Regions from separate parts of the Saccharibacillus sp. WB 17 genome, predicted to be linked through region 2. Evidence: predicted binding sites of a transcription regulator. Region 2 holds the regulator's gene; each other region holds the start of a gene.
What was found. Region 2 encodes LexA, which represses DNA repair genes until DNA is damaged. Its sites were predicted from a motif close to CGAACATATGTTCG; they were not measured.

Region 1 (5,385 bases), on a different contig from region 2:
CAACGAAAGCCGGTCCACCGTCGGCCGAACACTTCGCATGCTTGATGAAGGAGGGGCACCATGGCTCGACGCGACGCTTATTTTGACAACCTGAAAGTTCTGCTGATCGCGCTGGTCGCGGTCGGCCATCTGATTGAACCGCTCAGCGGCAGCGACCGTTTCCGCCCGCTGTACCTGCTCATCTATTCGTTCCATATTCCGCTGTTCGTGCTGATCTCGGGCTTTTTCTGCAAAAAGATCACGAGCGGCGATTACCGGATCAAAGTGGTCGGTTCGCTCATCGTGCCGTACCTGATTTTCGAAAGTCTGTATTCGCTGTTCGATTATTTCGTCATGGGTTCGCCGACGCTGCGGTTCTCGTATTTTACTCCGTATTGGCTCATGTGGTTCATCTTCAGCATGATCATCTGGAAAATGCTGCTGCCTTACGCGGTCAAAATCCGCTGGGCGCTGCCGATTTCGCTTGCGATCGCGATTCTGGCCGGTTACGCGGCGGACGCGCAGTATTATGCGAGCATTTCGCGCACGATCGTCTTTTTCCCGTTTTTCCTGGCCGGCTATTATCTGGATAAAACGCATATCGACCGTCTGCGCACGCCTCTCCTCAAAGGGATCTCGGCGGTCGTGCTCGGTGCGTCGGCTTTCGTTATGGTAAACTATGGACAGGACTTCCGCGCCGAATGGTTCTACGGCAGCCTGCCGTACCGGGCGCTGGATCATCCCGAATGGAGCGCGGGCCTTTACCGGGTCGGCGCTTACGCGGCGGCGGTGCTGATCGGCGGAGCGGTGATGATTCTCATGACGGGCCGGAACGTTCCGGTGCTGTCCGCACTCGGCCGCAACACGCTGTACGCGTACCTGCTGCACGGTTTTCTCGTCAAAGGACTGATCGCTTCCGGCTTCTACGAGACGTACGGCGAAGCGTCGTGGATGCTGCTGCTCATTCCGCTCGGCGTTCTGCTGGCGGCGGCGCTGTCTTCCGACTTCGTGCGCGCGCGCCTCGGTTGGCTGCTTGAACCGAAGCTCGATCGCCTGTACAAAAAGCAAAGCTCCGACGGCGGCGCGGAAGCGCGGCGTTAAGACTGCGCTCCGCCCTCCGACGTCAACCTACACCCAGTCAAACTACACCCATAAGGAGAGATCGATATGAGTCAATCGCAAGAACCTGTTCGCGGAGCAGAAGACCGCAAAGTCCGGCAGATCGGGGAGATCCCGATCTCCGTGCTCGATCTGTCCCAGATTCTCGAAGGGCAGACGGCGGCCGACGCGTTCCGCGACAGCCTGAATCTGGCGCAGCACGCCGAGAAATGGGGCTATCACCGCTACTGGGTCGCGGAACATCATAATATGCCGGGCGTCGCAAGCTCCGCCACGTCGGTCGTAATCGGCTATCTGGCCGCCGGCACGTCGACGATCCGGCTCGGCGCGGGCGGCATCATGCTGCCGAACCATGCGCCGCTCGTCATCGCCGAACAGTTCGGCACGCTGGAATCGATGTATCCGGGCCGGATCGACCTCGGTCTCGGCCGCGCGCCGGGCAGCGACCGCCGCACTTCGCTCGCGCTGCGGCGCGACCTCAACAGCGGGGAAGATTTCCCGGACCTGCTGGAAGAACTGCGCAGCTTTTTCGACGCTTCGAAGACGTCGTACCATGCGCCGATCCGCGCCGTGCCGGGCGAAGGGCTGGACATTCCGATCTGGCTGCTCGGCTCCAGCGATTTCAGCGCGCGCCTGGCCGCTTATCAGGGCCTTCCGTTCGCGTTCGCCGGGCATTTCTCGCCGGACTACCTCGACCGGGCGATCGAAGCGTACCGCAGCACGTTCCGTCCTTCCAAGACGCTGGATAAGCCGTACGTCATGCTGGGCGTATCGGTCATCGCCGCGGATACGCAGGAGAGAGCCGAATTCCTGTCGACGACGATGCAGCAGCAGGTCATCGCGCTGACCCGCGGCCGCCCGGGCAAAATCCAGCCGCCGGCCGACCTGTCCGCGCAGCTCGATCCGCTTGAGCTGTCCGCCGTGCGCAAGCGGATGGAATCTTCGATCGTCGGCGACCGCGAGACGGTCGAACGCCGCCTGCACCAGCTCATGGAGCGCACGCAGGCCGATGAGCTGATCGTGACGAGCGGCATCTACGATCACGCCGAACGGCTGCATTCGTACGAGATTTTGGCCGATATCGCCATTCCGGCAGGCCAGGCCGCGCTCTAATCCGTCTCCTGCTCTTTTACACACACGAACTTCTCCCCGATTCGATCGCTTCCGCAGATGCGCGTCCGTCTGCCCGATCGCGTCGGGGCTTTTTGTTTTCGCCCGCAAAGGTTCATTTTTCCCGCCCGAATTCCGATTAAGAACATATGTACGTAAATTGTTCAATCAATTTCGCTTTTTGACGCGATTTTGACAAATAAAGATGGTATAATTAACAAATCACGCGCAAGGCAAGGAGGAAGCGGTTTGGCAAAAGGAAAAGTAGCAAAGCGGCCGACCCGCGACGAGTTTGTTCTGGAAGAAATAGGGAATCAACTGACTGAGGCCTACCAGGAGAAATCCGTTGTGGAATTGACGGTCTGGGGAGTAACGGAAGCGGTTCGGGGTTTGATCGTCAAGATGGACCCGAGAACCGGAAGAGTGCACGTCGAGCAAGGCGAAGAGACCCGCAAAGTCCCTTTCATGGACATCATGGCCGTGAACTATCCGCGCGATTGACGAACGTTTCGTCACGCAGCGTCCCTGCACCGCGGAAGAACAGGTCTTAGGAAATAAAAAAAGCTCTGCCCGAGCGTCTTGCTTCTCGGATAGAGCCTTTTTTCTGAGCGTTGGCCGCAGCCTGCGCTTTTTACGTTTATTGCGATAAGGAGCGGCGCAGCGGAGAGCGATCGACAGCTCCCCCGCCCCGCAGCGCCTCCAACGTATACAACTCGCACCCGAGAAACTTTTTACACCGCCGCTACGGACTCTTTGCACTCGTCCGAGCAGTAATGGCTGTGTTCGTCGGCGCACGATTCGCACACCAGATGCTGGAGGTTGCAGACCGGGCAGTTGACGTACACGTCGGTCGGCTCGTCGCAGTGGTAACATCTGCCGACGATGCTCGGGTCCACCTGGTTGATCGGGACCGAGATGCGCTCGTCGAACACGTAGCATTTGCCGTCGAACAGATCGCCCCGGACTTCTTCGTCCTTGCCGTAGGAGACGATGCCGCCTTCGAGCTGCGCGACGTCCGCAAAGCCTTCTTCGAGCATGAAGCCGGTCAACTTTTCGCAGCGGATCCCGCCCGTGCAGTAGGTCAGAATCGTTTTGTCTTTGTGCTCGGCCATGTTTTCGCGAATCCATTCCGGGAACTCGCGGAACGAATCGATGTTCGGGCGAATCGCGTTGCGGAAATGGCCCAGATCGTATTCGTAGTCGGTCCGGCCGTCGAGCACGATCACGTCGTCGCGCTGAAGCTGTTCGTGAAATTGTTTCGGGGACAGGCGCTTGCCGGACGTTACGTTCGGGTCAAGCTCTTTGTCGTAGCGGAACGTGACGAGTTCTTCTTTGTAGCGGACGAACAATTTTTTGAACGCATGATTTTCCGATTCGTCGATCTTGAACACGGTACCTTCGAAGCGGGCGTCGGCCAGCAGGTCCTGCATATACTGCTCGGTCTGCTCGTGCGTGCCGGACAGCGTGCCGTTGATGCCTTCGCCGGCGATAAGGATCCGTCCTTTGACGCCGAGGTCTTTGCAGTATTGCAGATGCGCGGCCGCAAACTCTTCCGGTTGGTCGATTTGAACGAATTTATAGAAAAGCAAAATGCGGTAAGTTGGGTTTTCCATTTATGATCACCTGGGATTTCATTGATTTTTGCCGCCGCTTCCTGTAGGATGCTTGCGTGCAACTTAAAATTTTAGACGTTTTATCGTCATTCGTCAATCGATTCCCCAAGATTCGCCGCGGGAATTTTATAATAAGAACATCCATCACAGCTTCCAATCCGAAGAACGCCAAGAGGAGAGTTACGCAATATGACTTCGCAAAACCAAACGTTTGAACGCCTGTGCCGTACAGGCACGAGCCTGTCCGTCCATTCGACCTACGAAATCGGCGGGGAAGCCCGCCATCTGGCGCTGCCGCACACGATCGAGGAAGTGTCGACCATGCTCGAAGGCGCCACGTCCAAAGGACTCGATCCGTTTCTGTTCGGCATGGGCTCCAACACGCTGTTTCCGGACCGTCCGTCCGACGACATGCTGTTCTTTTCGCTCAAGGAACATATCGAATTCAAGCTGCTGCCGGGCCGGCTGTTCGTCTCCGCGGGCACGCCGATGACGCTGCTGGCGCTGTTCGGGCTGTACACGGGCATTCCTTCGTTCGACTTCATGTTCCTGCTGCCGGGCACGCTCGGAGCGGGCGTCTACATGAACGCGAAATATTTCAGCCACCAGATCAGCGACGTGCTGGAGACGGCGTACGTGATCGACAAGGAACACCCGGAACGGGGCCTGATTTCCGTGCCGCTCTCCGGCTGCGAATACGGCTACAAAAAGTCGGTGTTTATGCGCAAGCCGTGGATCGTCGTCGGCGCGGATCTCAAGCTGCCGGTCGATCCCCAACTGACGCCGGAGCAGACGGACGAGCTGTTCGCCAAGATCAAGTCCAAAAATTTGTCGACGTCGGTGCTGCCGAATTATTTCCGCCATTACACGAACGAGCTGAACGCGGCGGCGCGGGCCGGATACGAACTGCGTCAGGAACTGCTGGACGTCATCACCGACCGCGGCGGCAAAAAGCATTTCGATTACCCGTCATGCGGCTCCGTGTTCAAAAACAACTATACGATCGGCGAGCCGATGGGCAAGCTGGTCGACCGGATCGGGCTGCGCGGAACGGTGCGGGGCGGCGCGATGATCTCCGACCATCACGGCAACATTATCCAGAACCGCGGCGGGGCGACGGCGGAAGACATAACGGATCTGGTGAAGCTGGTGCAGGAAAAAGTGGAAGCCGAGTTCGGATTCGTGCCGGAACCGGAATTGGTTATTGTCTAACTTTCGCTCAAAAAAAGCGGTATTGTTCGGTTTTACGAAGTTTTTACAATTTTTCTCACAAATTTTACGAAACGATGAACTTTCCTGCGGAATCCCATGCTAGAATGGAAATCGAGCGGTCTGATACCAAAATCAGATAGTTACGAAAAATGTTCTCAAAACAGATCCAACAGGAGGCGGTTAAGTGGGAAAGTTTTCGTTTTTGAAGTCTAAAGGAATCAAGGCAGCACTTGCACTGTCCGTAGTGGCATCTATTCAGACCGGTGTGCTGACTCCCGTTCCGGCGTCGGCCGAGACGGCGAACGATCCGGCACCTTTCATCGCGGCAAAAGTCGTTAACCAGAACGCAGGC
Region 2 (5,385 bases):
AGCGGTGCTGTGGTAATATTTCTGCGCCAGATCGGCAAATTCGTCGGTAAACGTCGCTTCGTGCACCAACAGGTCCGCTCCCGCCGCGAGCGGATCGATGCCCGGCGTCGGACGCGTATCGCCCAAAATCGTAACGATGCGGCCGCGCTTGGGCGGCCCGAGCACCTGGTCCGGCGTAATCGTGCGTCCGTCTACCGTAATACTCTCTCCATTCTTAAGCTTACCGTATTCCGGCCCCGGACGCACGCCCCATTCCCGCAAAAGCTCCATGTTCAGGCTGCCCGGGCGATCTTTTTCCGTCATGCGGTAGCCGTAGCTCTCGATCCGGTGTTCCAGCGCCGCAGCTTCCACCTTGATCTGCTCGTCTTCGAAAATCAAGCCGCCCGCATGTTCCACGATGTCCAGCCCGAACGTCACCCGGCTCTGCGTCGCGCCGAGCGTCACTTCGAGAAACTGCTTCAGCCCTTGAGGACCGTATACAGTCAGCGGAGGCGCACCTTCCTGCGAGGAGCGGCTGGACAGCAGCCCCGGCAGGCCGAATACATGGTCGCCGTGCATATGCGTAATAAATATTTTTTCCAAACGGCTCAGCTTGAGCGGCGAATGCAAAATCTGGTGCTGGGTCGCTTCGCCGCAGTCGAACAGCCAGGACGAACGCCGTTCCTCCAGCATGCGGAGCGCGACGGAAGTAACGTTTCGCTGCGTCGTGGGCAGTCCTGCATTGGTCCCGAGAAAATAAAGTTCCACAGCCGCACTCCTCCTTTCTGCTTGCACATTCTATTTGCCTATTCTAAATGTTCATTAAATACCCGAATACCGATCGGGGTAATCGTGACCGCCGGGCGGCGACAGACTTGCAAACAGGCGAAAAAAAGCCCGCCCGCCGCAGCGGGCGGACGGAACACCGTATCGCCGATTTCTCAGGAAACGCGGATTCCGGCCAGCCGAGGCAGGTCGCGCAGGGATTCGATCTGATGCACCGGCACGATACCGGAATGGGGCGGACGACCTCCGCGATTGATCCAGACCGACGGAATGCCCGTGTCCAGCGCTCCGCGGATATCCGTGCTCTGCTTGTCGCCGACCATCAGCGCTTCTTCCGGCTCCACGCCGAGCAGGCTGAGCGCATGGCGGAAAATCGCCGGATCGGGTTTGCCTTTGCCGAACGTACCGGAAATGACGATATGGTCGAAGTAAGGCACGAGCTGCGGAACGCCGTCGAGCTTCTCCTGCTGCAGCGACGGACAGCCGTTCGTCAGCAGCAGCAGCTTGACTTCGCCTTTGAGCGCGTCGAGCACTTCGTACGTTTCTTCATAGACGTGGGGACGGCTGCGGCGCTCGGCCGCGAACCTGTCGGACAACTCGAGCGCAAGCGCTTCGTCTTCGATGCCCAGATCCGCCAACCCGAGGCGCCAAGCTTCTTTGCGGTACGCCGGAGCGATCTCCTGCAGCTTGCGGAATTCCGGCTGTTCGCCTTTGTCAAAATTCGCCCAGAGTCCTTCGAACGGATTGATGCCGATCATCTGGGTAAAAGGGTAGGTGTCGTAGCCGGCGTACAGTTCCCGGGCGCGTTCGCGCACCGCTTGTTCGAACGCCTGCGCGTCGATTCCCGTGCGTCGAGCCGCTTCTTCAGCCACGGCCGCAAAAGATTCCCGAATACTGCGCTCGTCCCAGAGCAGCGTGTCGTCCAGATCGAAAATTACCGCTTTAACCTCATTGTTCACCGTCATGTGTCGTCCCCTCACTCTTCCTGTATGGTCTGCTTCCCGGCAAATTCCGATTCAACCGCTCGCTTACTTCTTCTCGACCGGAATCTGGTGCTGCTCGGCGAATTCCGTTACGCGCGCGGCAATCTCGTCCGTTTTGAACATTTTAAGGAAGCGCGAGAAAATCCAGTTGGCGCCTTTGCCTTTCGTTTCTACCGTGACGTAGCCTTTTTCGATCCGGAACTTGGCGATATCGCCGGCCATGATCGTGCGCTCGCGGTTGAAGCGGATCGTGCTCATCCGGTCTTTGCCGATACGCAGGAAAGGCCGGCGCAGGAACATGATGACCGCCAAGATGAGATACATCACGATGATGAACCAGTACGACGAGCCCGACGCTTCTTCGACGCCCGACATTTGGGCCGAAATCGTGATGGCCGTCAGGAACAGGGCGATGACCAGCAGGAACACCGGGAACATATAGTTCCGGCCTTTGAACGTATCGAACGATTGGCTTGAAGTGCCCGACCCGCCGATTCGTTCCTGACCCGATTTTTGCCTGTAAGTATTCGTTTTTTGCTGATTTTTGCGAACCTGTCTCTCCCACGAACGGGACATGCGTTTTCCCCCTTAAAATAAGTCACTCTATATATAAGAAAAACCCGCCGGTTCGCGGCACTCCCTTTTCCGCGAACCGGCGAGCCGTTTCCGTTCCGGTAAAGCGCTTGCGGAGCAGGTCTGCACTAGCGAGACCTCCTCCGCAAAAAAAATCAGTGCAGCTTCGAATCGCTGCCCGGCTCTTCTTCGTCGACCCATTTGATCGTATCGAGTTCCTGCCGGAAATTGCGCCGAACGTTGCCGAGATACACTTCGCGAAGCTGCGCGCGTTCCTGCGCTTCTTCTTCGGTCAAGCCTTCGGCTTTATGTTTACGGGCCAGTTCGTTGATCCGGCCTACCAAAATATCGATATCCACGCGTAACTCCTCCTTAATTACCTTGCTTCTATATACTTTCACATGAAAAAAAGAGCTTGTCAAGGCGATAGCCCTGCAAGCTCCTGCGTTTGGATCAGGTACGTCGATCGGCGTTCCCGCGCGCTTCGCAACCTGGCGAGCGACGATCAGAAATTCGGAAGAATCAGTTCGTCGCCGGAGTGGATCTCGCTGCCGCTCAATCCGTTCTTCTGTTGGATGCCGGCGATAAAAATGCGGGTGTCCGCGCCTGCCGGCTTGCGGCTCTCGGCGATCGACCACAGCGTGTCGCCCGGCGAGACGATGACCGTGTGGACTTCCGCTGCCGGCTTGTCGTTTTGGAACGCATGCACGACTCCGGTGCCCGCGAACAGTCCGATCAGGACGAACAGCAGCAGACGCGCTTTGGCGGTCGTGCTTCCGCTTCGCCGATAAGCGGGAAACTTCCGATTATATAAAAAAGACAAGCTGGAAACGGATCTGCCGCCGCGCGACTCGGTTGGCGTGCCGGCCGTCTCGTAAATGCTCTTATACGTCGTGTATTTTGGCATCTTACACACTCTCCCAAACGTTTGTTCTGCCTTCTGCGAATTAATATAGCACGAACATACGTTTCAGGCAATAGTTTTTGGAACGCTTGTTCGGGAAAATTTGTTCCCCTTTTTATGCGGTCCAAAAAGGGCACCCGAACGCCTGTTTGTAAAAAAATCGTTTGCTTTCGAACTTACGTTTGTACGAACGGAAGTTCTATGCTATAATTTGCGCGTATAGCATTCGACCGTCTGTTCGCATGTTTCGGATGCTCATAACTTGAATGACACTACTATAGATTAATGGATGGGGTTGATACGATATGTCGAAGATATCCATACGCCAACAGGCCATTTTGGAATTTATCCGTACTGAAGTCAAATCCAAAGGGTACCCGCCTTCCGTTCGCGAGATCGGCGAAGCGGTAGGACTCGCTTCCAGCTCGACGGTGCACGGACACCTGGATCGCCTGGAGAAAAAAGGGCTGATCCGCCGCGACCCGACGAAGCCTCGCGCGATCGAGCTGCTCGGTCTCGAAGAGTCGGATACGGGCAACCTGTTCGCCTCGACGATCCGGCGCGTTCCGGTCGTCGGCAAAGTCACGGCCGGCGTGCCGATCACGGCAACCGAGAACATCGAAGATTATTTCCCGCTTCCGCAGACGATGGTCGGCGACGATCAGGTGTTCATGCTGTCCGTCATCGGAGACAGCATGATCGAAGCCGGCATCAACAGCGGCGACTACGTCGTCGTGCGCCAGCAGCAGACGGCCAATAACGGCGATATCGTGGTGGCGATGACCGAAGAAGACGAAGCGACGGTCAAGACGTTCTACAAGGAGAAGGATCATATTCGCCTTCAGCCGGAGAACCCGACCTACGAACCGCTTCGCTTGACGCACGTGACGATTCTTGGCAAAGTCGTCGGTTTGTTCCGTAACTTCCATTGAGTCTGGGAGGATCATCTGACCTTTACCGCTCCAACTAGAAAACTCCCCCGAAATCGGAGGAGTTTTTTTGTGCGATATGGGCGGCTTGCGAATAAGAGTTTCCCGTTTAAGAGATTCCCGTTCAAATTCCATCTTATTTAAGGAGGATCGTCATGGCCGATCTGATGACTGTTTCTTTTCTGCTGTTCGCGGTATCCGCGGTGCTTGGCGGCATTGCCGTCTATCGCCGCCGCCCGCGGCAGGTTCGGATCTACTTCGGCGCGGCACTGGTCAGTCTGCTGCTTGTGTTCGCCTCGCTGGTGGCTCTGTCTCTGTCGGGCGGCGCTTGACCGTCGAACCTGTCGGTTGATGCAGCGCCCGCTGCGCCCGGTGTCCGGGCGTGCGGGATATCTTGCGCGCGTCCGCCGCCGAAGTGCCGAATCTCGGCGGCGGCGTCTTCGGCCGTTCGTACGCTTTGCGCAGCAGCACGATATGCTGCATCGACGACTTGTCGAGCCAACGGATATAGGCGGCCTGTTCGAGATTGACCAGCGCAATCGTGACTTCGCGAAAAGCCCCGCCGCTGTGGCGGATCAATCGCGCCATCGACAACCAACGGAAAGCGCCCCAGCGATGGCGGCGCAAAATGCCGAGAATTTTCAACTCCAGTCCATTCATGTCCACAAACACACCCTCCCGGCCCCTCGATCGAATCGCATCAGGCAGTTCCTCCGCAACCGATCGGAACGTATGTTTGTATTATAAGCGAACGTGCGTTCTTTTTCCACTCCAAATTCAAAGCTTCGGGTAGACGTTCAGCGCGTCGAGGATATGGTAAGGCTTCGTCCAAGGCGTTCCGTCTGCTCCCGCGGTGACGAGAATGTACGATCTGCCGTTTTTGACCGCAAGCGACGCCAGACACAGCCCTGCCGCCCGGGTGTAACCTGTTTTGCCGCCCAAAATTTTGCCGCCTTTGAACTGCAGCGTCGGAGCGCTCTCGGACAGCGTGCTGCGCACGGTCAATCCGTTCGGATGGCTGTTCGTCGCGCCGATCGCATGTTTCTCCGTCGTGATCAGTTTGCGGAACGTGGCGTTTTTGAGTCCGGCCCGCAGCAGGATCGACATGTCTTTGACGGTCGTGTAATGGTTCGGATCGTGCAGACCGGTCACGTTGGCGAAATGCGTATGCGTCATGCCCAGCTTTTTCGCTTTTTGATTCATCTTTTTGACGAATGCCGCTTCCGACCCT
Region 3 (5,385 bases), on a different contig from region 2:
TGAAAAACGCAATCGATCAGGCGGAACGCGAAATTACGAGCCGCTTCGATTTCAAGGGAACCAAGACCAGCTTCGAACTGGACAAAGACTCGCTGACGATCATCTCCGACGACGAGTACAAACTCGGCGCGGTCATCGACATTTTGCAATCGAAGATGATCAAGCGCGGCGTCCCGTTCAAAAACCTGGATTTCGGCAAAATCGAGACCGCTTCGCTGAATACGGTCCGTCAAAAGCTGGGACTGAAGTCGGGCATCGAATCGGACAGCTCCAAAAAAATCAATACGCTGATCCGCGATTCCAAGCTCAAAGTCAAAAGCCAGATTCAGGGCGATCAGATTAGAGTCACGTCCAAAAGCCGGGACGATCTCCAGGCCGTCATGAAGCTTCTGCGCGAAGCCGAACTGCCGATCGAACTGCAATTCACCAACTTCAAATAAGACCGTCGCACGAAGCATGCCCTTCGTTTCCCCAAGGAAACGGAGGGCATTTTTGCAGGCGCGGAGAGAAGCCGTCGACGTTTTGACACCCTAACATTCGGATATTATACTTGTAAGGTTGAAAAGAGAAATCGGGCGAAGGCTCGATCGGAAGGAATGGATGCACAAATGAATCTTCCCAATCGTATTACGCTCAGCCGAATTTTCATGATTCCGGTCATGATGGTCTTCCTCCTCGCGGAACTGCCTTTTCTGCCGGAGCCTATCGTCTGGCACGGAGTGGAGCTGGGCTGGGGCCAGCTGATCGCGTGCATCATCTTCATCGTCGCTTCGTGTACCGACGGCATCGACGGCTATATCGCGCGCAGCCGCAACCTGGTGACCAATCTGGGCAAGCTGATGGACCCGCTCGCCGACAAGCTGCTCGTATCCGCGGCGTTCATCTCGCTCGTGCAGATGGACAAACTGGCCGCCTGGATGGCGATCGTTATCATCAGCCGCGAATTCGCCGTCACCGGCCTGCGCCAGATCGCGCTGCTCGACGGCGCCGTCATGGCCGCCGGCTCCGGAGGCAAGATCAAAACCGTTCTCCAGATTGCGGCCATCGTCGTGCTGCTGCTGAACAACCTCCCGTTCGAGATCTGGTCTTTCCCGGCCGATACGATCCTGATCTGGGCCGCCGTCATTGTCACCGTCTACACCGGCGTCGATTACTTTGTACGTAACCGTCATTTGCTGAAACAGTCGAACGCGTAAGCGAGACTTTCAGTAAATGACGAACCGTCATTTGCTGAAACAGTCGAATGCGTAAGCGAGACTTTCAGTAAATGACGAACCGTCATTTGCTGAAACAGTCGAATGCGTAAGCTGTTTCCCCATTCCCACATCTTCATAAGGAGCGTGACGCGTAGTGAAAGCCGAAATCATCGCAGTAGGGACCGAGCTTCTGCTCGGCCAGATCGTCAACACCAATGCCCAGTATTTGTCGCAGGAGCTGGCCGCGCTCGGTATCGACGTCTATTTCCAGACCGTCGTCGGAGACAACAAGGAACGCCTCAAGGAAGCGATTCGCCAGGCGCAGGGACGTGCGGACGTACTCGTCTTTTCGGGCGGCATCGGACCGACGCAGGACGATCTGACGAAGGACGCGATCGCCGAAGTGCTCGGCCGGGAACTACGGAACGATCGTCCGGCCATGGACAAGATCGCGGAGTTTTTCGCGGACCGCGGCGTGCCGATGACCGACAACAACAAGCGTCAGGCGCTCGTGATCGACGGCTGCACCCCGCTGCCGAACGCGACGGGACTTGCGGTGGGCGTCGCGATCAGCGACGAGACCGGCCATCATTACATCGTGCTGCCGGGCCCGCCGAGCGAGCTCAAGCCGATGTTCGAGGCCGAAGCGAAGCCATGGCTGCTGCATCAGGTGCTGACCGACGAGATGCCGCTGTATTCGCGCATCCTGAAGTTTGCCGGTATCGGCGAATCGGCGCTCGAAGACAAGCTGCTGGACCTGATCGACGCGCAGACGGACCCGACGATCGCGCCTTATGCCAAAGAAGGCGAAGTGGCGATCCGGTTGTCCACGAAGGCGCACGACATTCAGGAAGCCGACAAAAAGCTGACCGCGCTCGAAGTGCAGATCCAGAGCCGGCTGCCGCAGCATATGTATGCGAGCGACGACGTGGCGATCGAAGAGACGATCGTGAAGATGATGGCGGATCTTGGACTGAACGTAAGCGCGGCCGAGAGCTGCACGGGCGGCATGGTCATGGAAAGCCTGACTACCGTGCCCGGCAGCGCGGCCATGCTCAGAGGCGGCATCGTCTGCTACTCCAACGAGATGAAGGAGAAGCTGCTGAACGTGCCGCACGATTACCTCGAAGGCGAGAACGCGCCCGGCGCGGTGAGCCGCGAAGTGGCGGAGGTGCTCGCCGAACAGATCCGCATGATCACGGATACGGACTACGGGCTGTCGGTCACCGGAGTGGCCGGACCGGGCTACTCCGAGCGCAAGCCGGCCGGGCTCGTCTATATCGGCATCTCCGAACGGGGCGGCGAGACGGAAGTGTTCGAACTGCTTATCAAGGGCAACCGCGACACCGTGCGCAAGCGGTCCACGAAGACGCTGCTGTACCGGCTGTGGCTTCGGCTTTTGCAGGCGGAGAAGCAGGACTGATTTCACAGGAAAACAGCAGGCGAAAAAAGGTGCGGAAATCTGCCGCAGACCGCGCAGCAAAGCGCTTTTACATTGACCGCACCTGACTTTTTTGGTATAATAAACATACGGAAGAACCGCGGCGATACCTCAGACTCGCCTGCGGTTCTTTTTGCGACTTAGGGGTTTTTTTAGCTTTGCAGACCGCGTCGGAGAGGGAAAAAGCCGTTCGGGAAAAATACGAATGTATGTTCGAAAAAAAGCTTGGCAAACCCGTCCAAAAGCGTTATGATAGAGGTACAGAAGACGTACAAAACCAATTAGATAAGGGTGTGGATATATTGTCAGATCGTCGTGCTGCGCTGGATATGGCGCTTCGCCAAATAGAGAAACAATTCGGAAAAGGTTCCATCATGAAGCTTGGAGAATCGACACACATGAACGTCGAGGTCGTACCGAGCGGTTCCATCGCTCTGGACGTGGCATTGGGAACGGGCGGAATGCCTCGCGGACGGATTATCGAAATTTACGGACCGGAATCTTCGGGTAAAACGACCGTTGCCCTGCACGCGGTAGCCGAAGTGCAAAAAGCAGGCGGACAAGCCGCTTTCATCGACGCCGAGCACGCGCTCGATCCGAAGTACGCGTATAACCTGGGCGTTAACGTTGACGAGCTTCTGCTCTCGCAGCCGGATACCGGCGAACAAGGCCTTGAAATCGCCGAAGCACTCGTACGCAGCGGCGCGGTCGATATCATCGTTATCGACTCCGTAGCGGCTCTCGTGCCAAAAGCCGAAATCGAAGGCGAAATGGGCGACTCCCACGTCGGTCTGCAAGCCCGCCTGATGTCTCAGGCGCTTCGCAAACTGTCCGGAGCCATCAGCAAGTCGAACACGATCGCGATCTTCATCAACCAGCTTCGCGAAAAAATCGGCGTTATGTTCGGTAACCCGGAGACAACGCCGGGCGGACGCGCACTGAAATTCTATTCGACCGTACGTCTTGACGTGCGCCGCATCGAGTCCATCAAAATGGGCAACGATATCGTCGGCAACCGGACACGTATCAAAGTCGTGAAGAACAAAGTCGCACCTCCGTTCAAACAAGCGGAAGTGGATATCATGTACGGAGAAGGCATTTCCAAAGAAGGTAGCCTGATCGATATGGGAACCGAGATGGACATCGTCGAAAAAAGCGGTGCGTGGTATTCCTACTCGGGCGAGCGTCTGGGGCAAGGCCGCGAGAACGCGAAACAATTCCTTAAAGACCACAAGGAAATTTCGCTCGCGATCGAAACGAAGATTCGCCAGGCCAGCAATCTGATTACGCTTGTCGAAGAGCCGACCGAAGCTCAGAAAAAGGCCGAAGCGGACGAAGAACAAGAACTGCTCGAAATCGAGTAACAACGGCTGCAAAGTCGTTTGAATGATCCGGTTGAATAAGTCGTTCGAATAAATCTTTCGAATAAGATGAAGAGCTCCGGCCCGTATGCGGCTGGAGTTTTTTCTTTTAACCAGCTTTTTTGAAAAATCGAATTTGGCACAGGATCGAAGAAAAGAGGGATTGTATGAGCTTTGGAAGAAAACCGTACGGAAGCAGTCGAAATTCAAACCGGCGCACAAACTCCGACGAGGGCGATAGCGAAAGCAAAAATGAAAGATCGTACGAAGAACGGCTGAACAATCTGGGCGATTTTCCCGAAGAAGAAACGCAGGAAGTGACGCTGGTCGAACTGCTGCGGCGTCCGCGCCAAAGTTACCGGATCTATTTCGGTCCGCATTATATCACCGTGCACGAATCGACGATGGTTCGTTATGGCATGACCAAAGGCAGCTTTTTTGACAAAGAAGCGCTCGATAATATCGTGCGTGACAACGAACGGCAGATTGCCTATGCGCACGCCATCAATTTTTTGAGCTTTAAGGCGCGCACGTCGGGCGAGATCGAGCAGAAGCTGCTGGAGAAAGAGATCGATCCGGAAGCGGCAGCGGACACGGTGCACAGGCTGCAGGAAGAGAATCTGATCGACGATGCTTCCTACGCCCAGGAATGGGCGCAGCAGCGGGTGACGGGGCGCAAAAAAGGCAAAGTGCTCGTGAAGCAGGAACTGAAGCGCAAAGGCATCGATCAGGAGCTGATCGACGACGCGCTGGATGCGCTGGGTGAAGACGACGAACTGCGCAGCGCGGAAGAACTGGCGGCCAAAAAGTGGCGTACGACCAAGGGAGACCTGTGGGATCGCAAGCGCAAAACGGCCGCTTTCATTATGCGCAGAGGCTTTTCCAGCGATATTGCGCGCCGGGCGCTGGACCTCGCTTTGAGCCGCGAAGGCGAAGATGCGGAAGAACTCGGAACGGAATTCGATTGATCCGGCTTATTATCCGCGCACAAATTTGGCAATAGCTTGACAACAACTTTTGACGAAGACTACAATAAATGAGGAACGTCAGTGGAGTGAGAAGCCTTTTTCCTTCCAAAAATGCGCTGCGCATCCCTGAGTTCTGCCTAATTGACTCTCCCCCGCTTGCCAAAGCGGGATCGGCAGCGACTTTTTTTCGGTCGTCTTGCCTTATGGGAACGGTCTTGGGACCGAGCCTTGAATGGATGAATGAGGGTATGAAAACCAAAAAAGCTTTATCCCGAGGAATACCTTGGAGGAACGAACGAGGAGGTGAGCAGAAATGCCAAATTTCTGGGTCGCGATTCTCGTTGCAGCCGCATTATTCTTTGGGTTCGTGATCGGATATTTTATTCGCAAATCTCTTGCTGAAGCTAAGATTTCCAGTG

Region 1: a site for LexA is predicted at 2,351-2,364, ahead of FTE24_RS22385 (YolD-like family protein). Genes of this name have one in related genera too.
Region 3: a site for LexA is predicted at 2,840-2,853, ahead of recA (recombinase RecA). Genes of this name have one in related genera too.

The regions. Positions count from the first base shown of each region.
Region 1 covers NZ_VPFK02000047.1:104,085-109,469, reverse strand. Annotated here, with positions in the region: gene FTE24_RS22395 (acyltransferase family protein) at 61-1,080, shown strand; gene FTE24_RS22390 (LLM class flavin-dependent oxidoreductase) at 1,147-2,211, shown strand; gene FTE24_RS22385 (YolD-like family protein) at 2,458-2,709, shown strand; gene trhO (oxygen-dependent tRNA uridine(34) hydroxylase TrhO) at 2,940-3,821, opposite strand; gene FTE24_RS22375 (UDP-N-acetylmuramate dehydrogenase) at 4,011-5,033, shown strand; gene FTE24_RS22370 (chitinase N-terminal domain-containing protein) at 5,218-5,385, shown strand, end outside.
Region 2 covers NZ_VPFK02000012.1:21,984-27,368, reverse strand. Annotated here, with positions in the region: gene rnz (ribonuclease Z) at 1-747, opposite strand, end outside; gene FTE24_RS04160 (HAD family hydrolase) at 921-1,730, opposite strand; gene FTE24_RS04155 (hypothetical protein) at 1,794-2,324, opposite strand; gene FTE24_RS04150 (DUF896 domain-containing protein) at 2,477-2,680, opposite strand; gene FTE24_RS04145 (LysM peptidoglycan-binding domain-containing protein) at 2,827-3,228, opposite strand; gene lexA (transcriptional repressor LexA) at 3,531-4,157, shown strand; gene FTE24_RS04135 (hypothetical protein) at 4,310-4,486, shown strand; gene FTE24_RS04130 (hypothetical protein) at 4,428-4,820, opposite strand; gene FTE24_RS04125 (D-alanyl-D-alanine carboxypeptidase family protein) at 4,932-5,385, opposite strand, start outside.
Region 3 covers NZ_VPFK02000003.1:87,496-92,880, forward strand. Annotated here, with positions in the region: gene FTE24_RS00960 (YajQ family cyclic di-GMP-binding protein) at 1-440, shown strand, start outside; gene pgsA (CDP-diacylglycerol--glycerol-3-phosphate 3-phosphatidyltransferase) at 609-1,196, shown strand; gene FTE24_RS00970 (competence/damage-inducible protein A) at 1,351-2,619, shown strand; gene recA (recombinase RecA) at 2,940-4,001, shown strand; gene FTE24_RS00980 (regulatory protein RecX) at 4,166-4,966, shown strand; gene rny (ribonuclease Y) at 5,280-5,385, shown strand, end outside.